Regions from separate parts of the Nicoliella lavandulae genome, predicted to be linked through region 2. Evidence: riboswitches for the same ligand, from Rfam matches in the RefSeq annotation. Region 2 holds a riboswitch; the other holds the start of a gene.
The links. Region 2 has a riboswitch for thiamine pyrophosphate ahead of R4146_RS08430 (acetylornithine deacetylase). Riboswitches for the same ligand answer to the same signal wherever they lie in the genome.

Region 1 (6,404 bases), on a different contig from region 2:
CCCGTAGGCAAATTTGGACGGTAACTTAAAGTTTTGTTCGAGAGTAAACGCTAAATCAGCAATGTTAGTGGTGAGCGTAAACGTTGCTCCTAGCCATACATAGGTGTACAACCGGGTGAATAAGACCCAGCCCATTTCAGATCCCTGGACACCATAAATGACTTGTGAGATTAATAGTCCAGCGGCTGGAATCATGGGATATAGAATTAGGTATAAAAGTGACTTGAACTTAGTGCGTTTTAAAATCAAGTACAACATGCTAATCGCCATGATACAAAGGTTAAGGGGTACGTTGGGAATAAAAGAAATTTCCACGCCAATGATGATGACCATTAATAATTTAATTGCTGGGTTCATAGTAGTCCCTCCTGATAGGTTAATCGGTGGTCCTTAAATTGAATGTGATAATCGAATAAGGTTTCTAACCCACTAAGCTGGTGGCTAATGATGACGATGGTTTGGTTGAACTTTTGGCGTGCTTGGGTTAAGAACTTGACTACGGTCGTTAATGATTCAATGTCCAACCCCTTAAATGGTTCATCCATTAAGAGCACATCGTTACCCATGATTAACATTTCTAAGATTTGTAATTTCTTTTTCTGACCTTCACTTAGGGTGTAGACCACTTGTTGTTCACGACCATCAATCTTTAATTCCTTTAACATTGCTTGCACATCGTCAGTTGAGTAGTGGGGGTGAACGGCGTTCTTAAGTGATAATTGTAGTTCTTCTGCCACCGTAATATCGACAAACTGCATTTCAGCATCTTGAAAAACAAGTGCAACATGTGATAAGTAAGGCTTTTTACGAATTTTTTGGATATTTTTGCCTTGGTATAAAATTGTACCATCGTATTTAAATAGGCGGGTCAACGCCTTAAATAACGTGGACTTACCAATTCCGTTCTCACCAGTAATCAACGTGGTCCGGTTAGGGTAGATTTTAAATTGATCCATTGCTAACAGGGCTTGATCGTGTTGACTTAGCGTTAGGTGGTCCAAGTCAATGACGCTTTGTTCATCAGCAGTCGGGAGGGCTAATTTAACATCAGCTAATTCATGGTTATCGAACGGCGTAAGTAATTGCGCAACGTCTTGATGCGATAGCTCTGTGATTTGATGTTGGTCAGCATGGAGATAAAAGAAGTGATCAACTACTGCTTCATAGCCAGATAAGTCATGATCGACTAAAATGATGGTTTTGTGTTTTTCATCGCGCAAACGTGTTAGTTGGTGCAATAAGTCACTTCGTGATTGCCGGTCCAAACTAGCAAATGGTTCATCAAGTAAGATAACCTTTGAATCCATTGCGATAATAATGGCTAAGGCTACCTTTTGTTTTTCACCACCGGACAGGTCATTTAAGCTGCGATGCTTGAGTTTGGTAATGTTAACGAATTCCATTGCATGATCGATGCGGGCAGGGATAGCCGCTGGATCCATTCGGCGATTTTCAAGGGCGAATTGGATTTCATCGTAAACATTGGTCATGGTAAATTGTTGATTTGGATTTTGAAACATCATGGATACGATGCCACTCATGTCAGTGGCGGGGATGGTGTTGATTGCTTGGTCGTCAAAGCTGATGGTGCCGGTATAATCACCATTGGCAAACTCAGGATATAGACCAGCGATTGATTTTAATAGTGTCGACTTACCAGTTCCTGATGGCCCAGCAATCAAACTAATTTGACCACTGGGAAACGTTAAGTTCACGTCTGCCAAGACGGGTTGCTTACTTTTAGCATAGGTAAATGTGAAATGACTAACATTGACGGTTGTCATAAAAATTCCTCCAAATAATAAAGAAAGCACCCCAAAGCAATGCTTTCGAAGTGCTTTAATGTTATTTTAACGACTTGTGAATCAAAACGCGACTAAATTATGCTTCAATAGCATGGCTTCGGTTAAGCAATTTGTTAATTGCAGTTGGAATCGGATCACTAAAGACCCATACGGAGATAAACCGAAGAATGAATAATAGAATAATAAAGCCCACGTGGTAAGCATTGTAACCATTTTTGAACCAATCCCAAGTAAATGTAATGACGGTGGTAAAGACCGCTCCTAAGAATAGTTGGAAGTGACCATATTTTTTGTAGCCCGTAACGGCGAATCCTAATTCAGCACCGGCTCCTTGGATTAAACCAGAAACCACGTTCATAACGCCCCATTGATCACCTAAGAACATTTCAACTACGGCTCCAGCTACTTCACTGAAGATTGAAACTCCGGGCATCTTGAAGATGGCACCAGCTAGTGGTCCAGCGACGATCCATAAACCGAGTGATAAATCATTGGCAGCCGGTGCTAATCCGATGGGAGTTAAAATTAGGGTCAACGCATTGTAAATAAAACTAGTTAACCAGAAAATAACCCCACAGACGATTGCGATCAACGCAATTAAAATAATATTTCTAAGACTCCATTTTTTAGCCATTGCTAAAAACCTTCCTTTCAACATAGATCCATCAATAATTTTTTAAACAAATAGAAAAAGGGTCCTCAAATATTTTGAGGACCCTTTGGTATGTACGCCATTGAGCACACTAAAGTGCATTGTTTCCCTCCACCAGTGCTAACTGAATCAGGTTCAATGGGTATTATCTCAGCCGAACGGCACCCCAAACATCTATTTATTTAACTTTGACTAGTTTAACTTAGTCTTAAACAAATTGCAAGGTCGTTTGTTACAATCACAATGCTTAAATAACACTTCCTTTACAGTTCGCTTAAACCAATTGTCTAAGGACTGTGAAAATGGTAATTTATTATATAAGATTTAAATTACTTAATTTTTGGGAAGGATTTAGGATATGATTAGTAAAAAATTAAAACGATTCACGGTGGCATTGGTTGCTGTTGTCGGAATCGCTTCGGGTTCTGGAATTAATTCATTGGTTAATTCTGGGGCGACAAAAACGGCCAATGCGGCGACTTATAATTATGACTATGATTATGATGATGGAGCCGTTGGATTGACTGGTAACGCAATTGTGCCTGGTAATTACAAAATGAAGAATGCCAAGGCGGCCATTGCGGTTGATGCGGATAACGGTAAAATTGTGTACGCTAAAAACATCAATCAAAAGTTAAAAGTTGCTTCGACAGCTAAGTTAATGACCTTATACTTAGTGATCCGTAAGGCGCAAGAAACGAACGGCTGGAATCAAGTCGTTAATACTTCTAGCACTAGCTTAGTGAACATGAGCTACAATAATAACATCGGGGGCGGATTTAAGTTCAAACCTGGCCACAAGTATACAGTTAGACAATTATACCGGGCAACGTTAATCCAATCCTCCAATAATGCAGCCATTGCGCTAGGCCAATGGGTAGCTGGTTCTAACGGTAAGTTTATTGATATGATGAATAAACAAGCAGCCGCATGGGACATCGATGCGACATTTAATTCTGCATCTGGATTAGAAAATACGGACTTAGTTCACTATGGCTTTAAATATAAAGGGGGCGCCAATGCCGGTAACATGGTAAGTGCTAAGGCATTAGCAACCATTACCCAACACGTATTAGCGTACTACCCACAGATCCTAAAGGATTCAAAGAAGGGGACTGCGACCGTTGATGGGCAACGACTTTACAACTACAACAATATGTTAAAGGGGCGGACGTTCTATGCGCCTGACCTATATGTCGACGGGCTTAAGACTGGTTACACTCCAGCCGCTGGTCTTAGCTTTGTTGGGACGGGTCAAGTACCAGGCAAGGATCGCTTGATTACAATTACGATCAATGATAATTACGAATTTAGTGATCAACGGGATTTAATGCGCTACATCTATAAGAACTCCTCATTGTTCAATACCAATAGTAGTTCTGATACTGACGATGACGTGTAATCGTCAAACTAAATCAAAAATGATATAATTATCAATATGTTAAACCTTACGATTCAATCGTAAGGTTTTTTATTTTGAGGAGGCAATTGAACGTGACTAAGTTAATTTTAGCTGATTTGGATCATGGCTTTGAAACACGGACGGACCAAATTGGTCAATCACGATTAAACGAACAAATGACGAAACTAGCTGCCCAAGGGACGAAGCTAGGCTTTTTAACTGCAAATTCATATGCAAAGGTAATCCAACAATTTAAGGGGATGCAAGCCCCCGCAGTGGTTGTTTGTGAACGAGGCGCCGAAACGATTGTGGACCGGGTGGTTAAGGATGAAGCGACAATTGATTATCACATTTGGCAATCAGCGCTACAATGGGTCCAATCAAACCGTGATTTCAACACGGCCTACATTGTCCTATCTGGCAAATTAAACGCATATACAGATGCAACCCCCGATAGTAAAGCATATCCACAAATTAAGGCCGAATATCCTTCACGCTACCAAATTAAAAACATTGAATTAGTTAGCGATTTAGTTTACCAAATTCGCTTGATTTTTGATGACGACCAAGAAATTGAAAATAAGGCCCAAACTTTTAATAACCACTTTAACGGGAAGTTAGTAGCCCATGCGTTAGGCAATCAAATAGCAATTACTGCAGTTGAGGCTTCCTATGCTAATTCCATCGATGGTTTGAAAACAGAATTATCGCTTAATGATGCTGATGTAACGGTAATTAATGATCATTCCGATGCCATTGATCAATTATTTGATGATCCAGCAACTAAAAGTGGCTATGATGCCATTGACCAATTAATTAAGTAACCCGCCAAAATTTGTTATCTAGTTCATAACCATGTACAATAAAATAATGGTCAGTTACAAAGTTACTATGGTTTAAAGGAGCTTGTTTATGATATCAGCCTGGAATGTGATTGGGCTTTTTGTCTGGATTTTAATCATTGGATGGCTTATTTCAATGATAATTTTCACTCGAAAGCGAAACCAACAGGCCTTATTACAACCAAATAAAGAGTTAGGACTTAAGAATCGTTGGATAATGGTGTCCCAATGGTTAGTCCTAATTGGCTCAATTTTAGCAATGACAATTATTTCTTTTAGTGGGAATAAACATCTCAGCAATGTTTCTTTAGCTAGAAATTATAAACCCATCGTCTTGGATACCGATGGTCACAAGTCATACTATGTGAATGTTTATAATGCCAAGCGCCCATCCCAAAAGTATTACACCTATTTAACTAAGGGTGAGCATTACAAAGTATCCAGTCGTAATGCAATGATTATTAATGGCTATGAGTCTTCCTTTTCGTTGCCCACAATGACCTATCGCTCTGATCCTAAATTGATGAAGCGATTAGATCAACGGTATCAAAAAGCATGGATTGAAACCATTACGACTAAGTACAAACCTAATTTCTGGAATGGTCTCGGAATGCGGGTTGGTAGACAGGCGAGTCGGTACTCGATTATTCGGGTTCCTGACCAGTCGTTTATTTTCTATCATTAATAAAAGGACGATAACGTTATTCGACGTTATCGTCCTTTTATTGTTTTACATTGAATCTGATTGAGAGCTTGGAAGTGATAATAATTGGCGGCTGATCTGTTCCGCAGATTCATGATTATCATCTAAGCCCATCATTGGAAAGACCGTGGTTAGCCAATGAATACCTTCGGTCATGGTACTGAATACAATCAGTCCATTGTCAACTTGACCGGTAGAGTTAACTGCTTGGTCGGTAGCATTGATCTGAATGGCATTAATTTGGACTGTCTTACCATCGCTTAACTTAAACGCAGCTGGTTGAATGGTTTGTTCGTTGACCAATTGCTTGGTTAGGGAACCGGTATCAGCAGCTAGGTTTAATTTAGGAATGCGGGCTTCAATTAACGCATCGGCAATGACGGGTTCTTTAGGATAGAACTTGGACATGGCAACGAAGTGTTGATTAGCGCCGATCACATTCATCTGTGGTCCTAAAATAGTGACAATGCCAGCATTCATTAATGCGATTAATTGGTGGAAGCGAATGGCAGGGGCACCATTGGAAAGCAGTTGGCTGTTAGCTTTAAAACCCGTGAGGAAGTTTTCGACATAGTCATCATTGGTGAAATCATGATCTCCAATCACCTTTCTAAAGGTTGCTCTGACTTCCTTGAACGTGGTCAACGCGGTAGCCAATGGACCCTTACCTAATCCGGCGGTGGCATCACTAGCAACTGCCTTAAGCCAATTCAAGAGGGTTTGTTGATAATCAGCGGTAGTGGTGATTGGGGTCCCAGCTACTGGATTAAGTAGTTGTGGCCACCGCAATAATTCATTGGGTTGAAAGGGTGCATTATCAACCGCCGCATCTGGGTTATTAACAAACTCAGTGGTGAATTGTTGTACATCTACTTCGGGATGGTGTTGTTTTAAAATGAGTTGATAGTAAGTTAATTCAATTTCATGACGCATTAACTGTTGAAATTGATTAACCGTAATATGCCCATCGTTCTTTAACTTAGCGACCTGTTCGTCGGTA
Region 2 (6,404 bases):
TATTAATGTTTTAGTGGTATGGTATTTCAGCCTTAGTTCGTCGATTATTTTAATAATTACTTCTGGTCTTCTTCGTCGTCTAAGGCCCTCAATTTTTTTAAGAAGTCATTCTCTATTCTCAACATTAAATTTTCTTCTTCAATCTTCTTCAATTTTTCTTTATCGGTATTAGTATTGTTTGATTCGGCTTTGTTAGTTTTCCTTTTTGTCATGGCTTTTCTTTCCCTTCGGGACAATAAACCATCAATACCTTTTTGCTCTAGTCGTTTTTCCCAAGTCCAGATAGTTGATGGAGAAGGAATATTAAAATGATAAGCTGCCTCTGGATAAGATGATTTAGTCGTTTTCATCCAGTTTAATATATATTGTTTCTCTTTGGTAGAGTATTCGATTATATTCTTTCTTTTTTTAAGACCATTTAGTCCATGTTTTTTGTAACTCTTAACCCAACATAAAACAGTATTTCTACTTTTAACTCCAAAGTTTCTAGCCACCATTTGCGATCCCATACCGTTTAGGTATGCGTTAATTACATTTAATTTATCTTCTACTTTATATTTAGACACAAAAAAACACCCCAAAGTTTTGTACAAACTTTGGGGTGCAGTGCATCGGCTAGAAAGTCTTTTTATATGTCATCATTTTGACTGAAGTTATGTTTTAACTTGGGCAGAACTAATTTATCTGAGATTTGAATAATTGGACCTAATAATAAAAATCCAACAACTGTGATGATTCCAATGGCATCAATTCGATGTAAGTATAATGAACAGATTATGATCAGAATTGCAATGACCCCCATGTCCGTAAATTGAGCTTTAATTGCACTACCATGGAAGTATTTGAACCTCAATATGTTAGTCGTATCATCATTGGGATGCATTAAAATATTAGCTCGTTGATACATAGAAATGGCAATCCCGATTAATAAGACCCCTAGCAATGATAATAATAGACTAACAACGGTATTCACTCTAGTAATCCCTAGTGCAACGTTCATGCGGTTAAAGACATCAATAAAATAACTGAAAAAGACCATATAAACAATCCCACTACCAATTCGCCATAGGTCAAAACGCCGAATTAACACTTGGTTAATAATAATATTCAAGATTCCAAACCCAAATAAGGTCCATGGAATCGCAATTCCAAATAGTAAATTAAAGTCGACCGCTACTGCTGTCCAGATACCATTTCCATTATTCGTCATAATCGTTAAACTATTGCCATAGGCATCAATAAACAACCCTAGTAACAGTGCCAAAACTCGAAAACGCATTGAATTTCGTTCATTTGCCATTAACGTCCCCCCATGTCTGATCTTTTTTATTATTATAGCAGATGCTGTCAATTATATAACAAATTACTTATAACTTATTATTTATAATATGGTTTCTAAGTGCGTGAACGATTAAAATGTGCTATTCTTATCTAGTAGTATTTCTTGAAGGGAGGCTTAAAGATGGATAAAAAGGATAAGTATACCCCGAAAAGTGCACGCTTGATCATTACATTAATCGTATTAATCATTGAGTTACTCTTAGTAATGCCAGCTATCATCACTAAGATGGCAGATGCCCTTAACGCTAGTAAGGCATCTACTACTGGTATCTGGGTATTAGTTGACCTAGCCATTATTAACTTAATTTGGTTCATTACATGGTTATGTACATACTACTTTGCTAATGACTATTTCATTGATGTATTAAAAACCCGTAACGTAAGAATGGTATTATTAATTCTAGGGGTCATTTTTACTTTAGAAACGGTCGTAAACAACAACCATGCACTAGTCGCGGTCTTTTCATTAATTGCCTATCTTTCATTATGGGCCTGGTTCGATTATGTGTTTGCCCATCCGGATGAAAGTGATCACGTAATCAAACGCACCAATCAATTCGTTCAAAATCATCGGCCAGTTAGTCGTAAGGACGTTGAAGGGATGATTGATGCAAAAATCAAATCGTTTTCTAGCGATAATAAATCAAGTTCAAAATCAGATAGTCAAACTAAAAACGATGCTAAGCAATAATTTGCTTAGCACCGTTTTTTTTATTTAATGGTCGGCCAAGTTTGGTGATCATAGGCCATTGTCCAAAACAAGTATTCATAACGGGTGGTGTTCAAAAAGATATTGGTCAATTCTTTGATCTCAAATTCATTTTTCCCAGCTGCCACTTGATTCAATAATCCAATCGTCCAATCCGTTAATGCTGTATAGTCATCATCGCTATACATTTCAACCCAATTTGCATATAACGGGTGATTAGCTCCGGGCGTACCCACTAATTGCTTACCAATCTGATTATAGCTCCACATGCATGGCAATAGCGCAACTAGAACCTTATCCAAGCCCCCACTTTGTGCGACTGATAGCATGTAATTGGTATAGCTGAGGGTCGTGGGTGTCGGCTCAGCATTCGTTAATTCTGCTTCACTAATGTCAAATTGCTGCGCGTATTGACGGTGCAATGCCATCTCAGTATTTAGCGTTTCACTTAGCAATTCAGCAAATTTGGCTTCAACGGCTAGATCATTGGCCTTTGCTGCTCCTAATGCAAATAACTTTGCATAATCGATTAAATATAAATAATCCTGGACCATATAAAACTTAAACTTACTAACCGGTAATGTGCCAGCTGCTAGCTCTTTGACAAACGGGTGGTTATGATTAGCTTGCCAGACTGGTTTTAATTCTGTTATCAATTGGTCACTAAATTGCATTAATCTGATTCTCCTCGCTTGGTATTAAGCCATTCGAACATGAATTGCATTAATACCTTCGTATATTCAATTAAATCATCAACTTGAATCGATTCATCAACGGAATGGGCTTCATCAATCGTCCCTGGACCGTAAATAGCAGCTGGGATGTTAGCATTGCCAAACCAACCACCATCAGTAACACTTGGTGAAACATCCACGATTGGCTTTTGACCTGTCACTTGATAGTGGGCAGTATCTAAAAGCTTAACTGGTCGTGAAGATGAATCTAAATCCAGTGCTGGAAAGACTTCACCGCGCTCCTCTACCATTGATTTACCGCCCCACTTATAAATTGGTAAATGATCCTTAAGCCATGGATCAGCCATCGCAACGTTATTAATATGCGTTTCAACCTCTTTAATTACCGCATGGTAATCTTCATTCGGATAAAAGTGTACTGTTACCCATAGTCGACATTCATCTGCGATAAAAGCAGCATTTCGTCCACCTTCAATCACCGCTGGATTAATCGTATCAGAACCAGGGGCTACGCCAGGGTAACTCTTATTAACTGCCCAATCCCGCTCTAAATCGTTCAATCCACTGATGACCTTCATCATCTTTTCAATGGCACTAGCTACTCTTAAATGACCGCCTGCATTCATCATTTGGCGCCTAGTGGCATCATGAAATGTCTGGTCACTTTTGATTGTAATCCATCCCGTGATCACGCCACCTTGCCCTTGAATGTGAAAGTCACTAATGTCACCAACAATGGCAAAGTCAGCATGATGACCACGTTCAATTGCAGCGCGTGTCCCAGCTTCACCACTTTCTTCACCAATCACTGATTCAAATTTTAGTTCACCGGGTAGTGCAACTTGAGCATCATGCAATAATTGAAAGGCCATTAACATCGCTGCTAATGCGCCCTTCATATCTGCAACGCCACGGCCATAAGCACGCCCAGCCTTAACTAACATTTTAAATGGATCAGAATGCCACTTTTCATCTGGTTGTATTGACGCAACATCCATATGCCCATTTAGAATTAGACTTTGATATCGCTCACTATTGGCATTGGTTTTTGTCCCAACAACGATTGAATCATGGGGATATAAATCCCATTGGTCAATATCAAACCCTAGTTGTTTTAAATAATTGACCACGAACGACTGGGCATTATCAGTATTACGGCCAGGAGGGGCTGGTGTGGGAAATGCCACTAGCTGACTTAATAGTGTTAATAATTGATCTTTGTGGTTATCAACATCATCAATAACTGCTTGAATTTCTTTTTTCATTACTATATAAATTGCTCCTTTTAATCACAAAAAGGGTCCTTCGCAAAGAAGGGCCCTTCATTATCATAATCATAGTAATGATCGATCAACTGTCCACTTCCTTGCGCTGGTCCTAACCAGATTCAAGTTCCAAGGGTCTAATTCTCAGCTAATTAAAGCTCCCCTAGTGATTATTTAATTATATTTACAATCGTCATTATAATTTATTCAATCAATTAACGCAAATTAAAAAGCAGAACTGGTCAGTTCTGCTTTAATGATTATTCTCAGGCATGGTTGCGCCGTCTTAAGTATTTAACTAATAACATGATCATTCCAATTATAAATGGAACAAAGTAATAGCAAATCCGATAGATCAATGCCCAAATCACAATGATATCAGCAGAAATGCCTGCCTTTTCTAGCCCAAAGGTCAATGCGACTTCAAATGATCCAATTCCACCTGGAATTAGTGACATTGCTCCTACAATTCCAGCGAAGATCAAGCCAAGGTATGCAGCTCTTACATCAAAGTGAATGTGCATAAAAAAGCCAATACTAATGAAAAATGCTAAACAACAAACCCATTCCAATGTTGAACCAATCAACAAATGAAATAAATCACGTCGATTTAATGTATCATTCTTAGCTACGAACGGTACCAGTAAATACAATGGAAATAATAAACAAACCGTTTTAATCCAAATTGGCTCAGCGCCAAACCGATCAATGTTTAACAAAATCGCAGCAATATCATTAACGACTAATCCGGTCATCGTGAACAACGCAATTTGCGTCACGATCTTAGCCGTTTCTTTATTATTTTCATTAACGTTCCCGAATAGAAAAATACGTAAACTAGCTCCGACTAACCCACCAGAGCCACCAATATTAGTGAATGTATTGATCACATAACTACTAGTGATCAACTCTGGCATTGAGATGTCCATTTTAGCTTTACGAGTATAGGTAAAGTCATAGATCATCATTGGTACAATGGCTAATGCGCCTAATATAAGTAAGGCAACAAAACTACCCGCCGATAGTAAATGACTGGCACGAACTAATTTATGCCAAGAAATTTGCTCAATGATCGAATGAATTGAATATACAACGAACGCTAAAATCAATACAACGTAAATTCGCTTAATAATATTAGAGTATTTAGAAAACGAATCAGCAATCTTATCAATTATTTTGATAGTTATCACCACTTCCTATAATTCCTGACGATTTAGTTCAACTAGGCGATCATAAAACGCTGGCACCCGTTTAGGTAGATTAATGATTTGATGTTCATTATCTAAAAAGCAGTGTTCACTACTAGCCTTGCAAACTAGTTGATCATCAACAGTCATTATATATTTCAAAACTAAGCGATATTTACTAACTTTAGCAACACTCGTCTCGATTTTAATTAAATCGGGAAATGTAGTTGTCTTCTTGTACTCAGCCGTTACTTTAGTGACTGGCGAAATCATCGAATTGGCTTCAAATTGATCATACGCCCAACCAATTTGTTCTAAGTAGTCGCTACGCGCTTCTTCCATGAACCGAATGTAATTCGTGTGACTAGTAATCTGCATCTTATCAGTTTCATAATACTGAACTTTGTGATAATAGGGTTTCATCATTCAATATCCTCTTCTCTTAAATTGTTCCATTGGTAATTTTACCATAAACGTTGCTATAATATTTATAAATCCGATTAAAAGGAGCAGTCCGTTATGAATCAAAAAGATGAAGCTAAATTAAAATCGTATTTGCAACAGGATTTTGAATCGATGGATTCCAAAACTGCATCCCAATCAATTCAAAAGACACTCGATCTAATCAATGCCTTGCAATGGGAATCTGATCGAGTGGATCCCAATGTATACGATGACCTTACTAATCGATACTGTGATCACGATTCGAGTATCGAACGTCTTAAGTTATTAGCTAACGTCAACGACCAAGATGCATTTACCCTTAGTATCATTGACCAACTTAAGGATTATATCGACGACCACCCCGCTGTAAACCAACTATACGCCATTACATTGGATCATAATGAACGACCATTAAATGATACTGAATTACAGGATTTAGTTAAACAACATGCCTTAAGTATTCGGCCCGTAAATGGTCTCGATGCCAAACGGGTTGCACATCAACTTAAATTAATGGTTCGGGATGCTCATATCTAAATAAAAAAGACTAACGATAAAATCGTTAGTCTTTTTGGTATGAGTCGGGCCAGGATTGAACTAACATCTTCTCGGAAAAGGACCGAGTGCTCTGCTTGAGCTACCGACTCGAAAGATTACTTTTATATAGTACCAAACCAATCGGTAAATTGCAACCACCTATTTTAAATATTTCAAAATTTCTTGCGGTGTTTTAAAGTCATACTTAGCAGAACCGTTTTTAAGG

Region 1: another riboswitch for thiamine pyrophosphate. It lies ahead of R4146_RS00755 (ECF transporter S component); the one in region 2 lies ahead of R4146_RS08430 (acetylornithine deacetylase).

The regions. Positions count from the first base shown of each region.
Region 1 is NZ_JAWMWH010000001.1:143,804-150,207, reverse strand. It holds gene R4146_RS00765 (energy-coupling factor transporter transmembrane component T family protein) at 1-357, opposite strand, end outside; gene R4146_RS00760 (ABC transporter ATP-binding protein) at 354-1,784, opposite strand; gene R4146_RS00755 (ECF transporter S component) at 1,882-2,439, opposite strand; TPP riboswitch at 2,547-2,636, opposite strand; gene R4146_RS00750 (serine hydrolase) at 2,816-3,859, shown strand; gene R4146_RS00745 (HAD hydrolase family protein) at 3,952-4,683, shown strand; gene R4146_RS00740 (LVIS_2131 family protein) at 4,772-5,386, shown strand; gene R4146_RS00735 (FAD/NAD(P)-binding protein) at 5,432-6,404, opposite strand, start outside.
Region 2 is NZ_JAWMWH010000003.1:363,806-370,209, forward strand. It holds gene R4146_RS08405 (IS3 family transposase) at 1-93, opposite strand, end outside; gene R4146_RS08410 (helix-turn-helix domain-containing protein) at 57-566, opposite strand; gene R4146_RS08415 (DUF6198 family protein) at 629-1,300, opposite strand; gene R4146_RS08420 (hypothetical protein) at 1,463-2,032, shown strand; gene tenA (thiaminase II) at 2,053-2,724, opposite strand; gene R4146_RS08430 (acetylornithine deacetylase) at 2,724-4,010, opposite strand; TPP riboswitch at 4,092-4,185, opposite strand; gene R4146_RS08435 (lysylphosphatidylglycerol synthase domain-containing protein) at 4,277-5,203, opposite strand; gene R4146_RS08440 (acyl-CoA thioesterase) at 5,207-5,623, opposite strand; gene R4146_RS08445 (hypothetical protein) at 5,717-6,178, shown strand; gene R4146_RS08450 (HAD family hydrolase) at 6,338-6,404, opposite strand, start outside.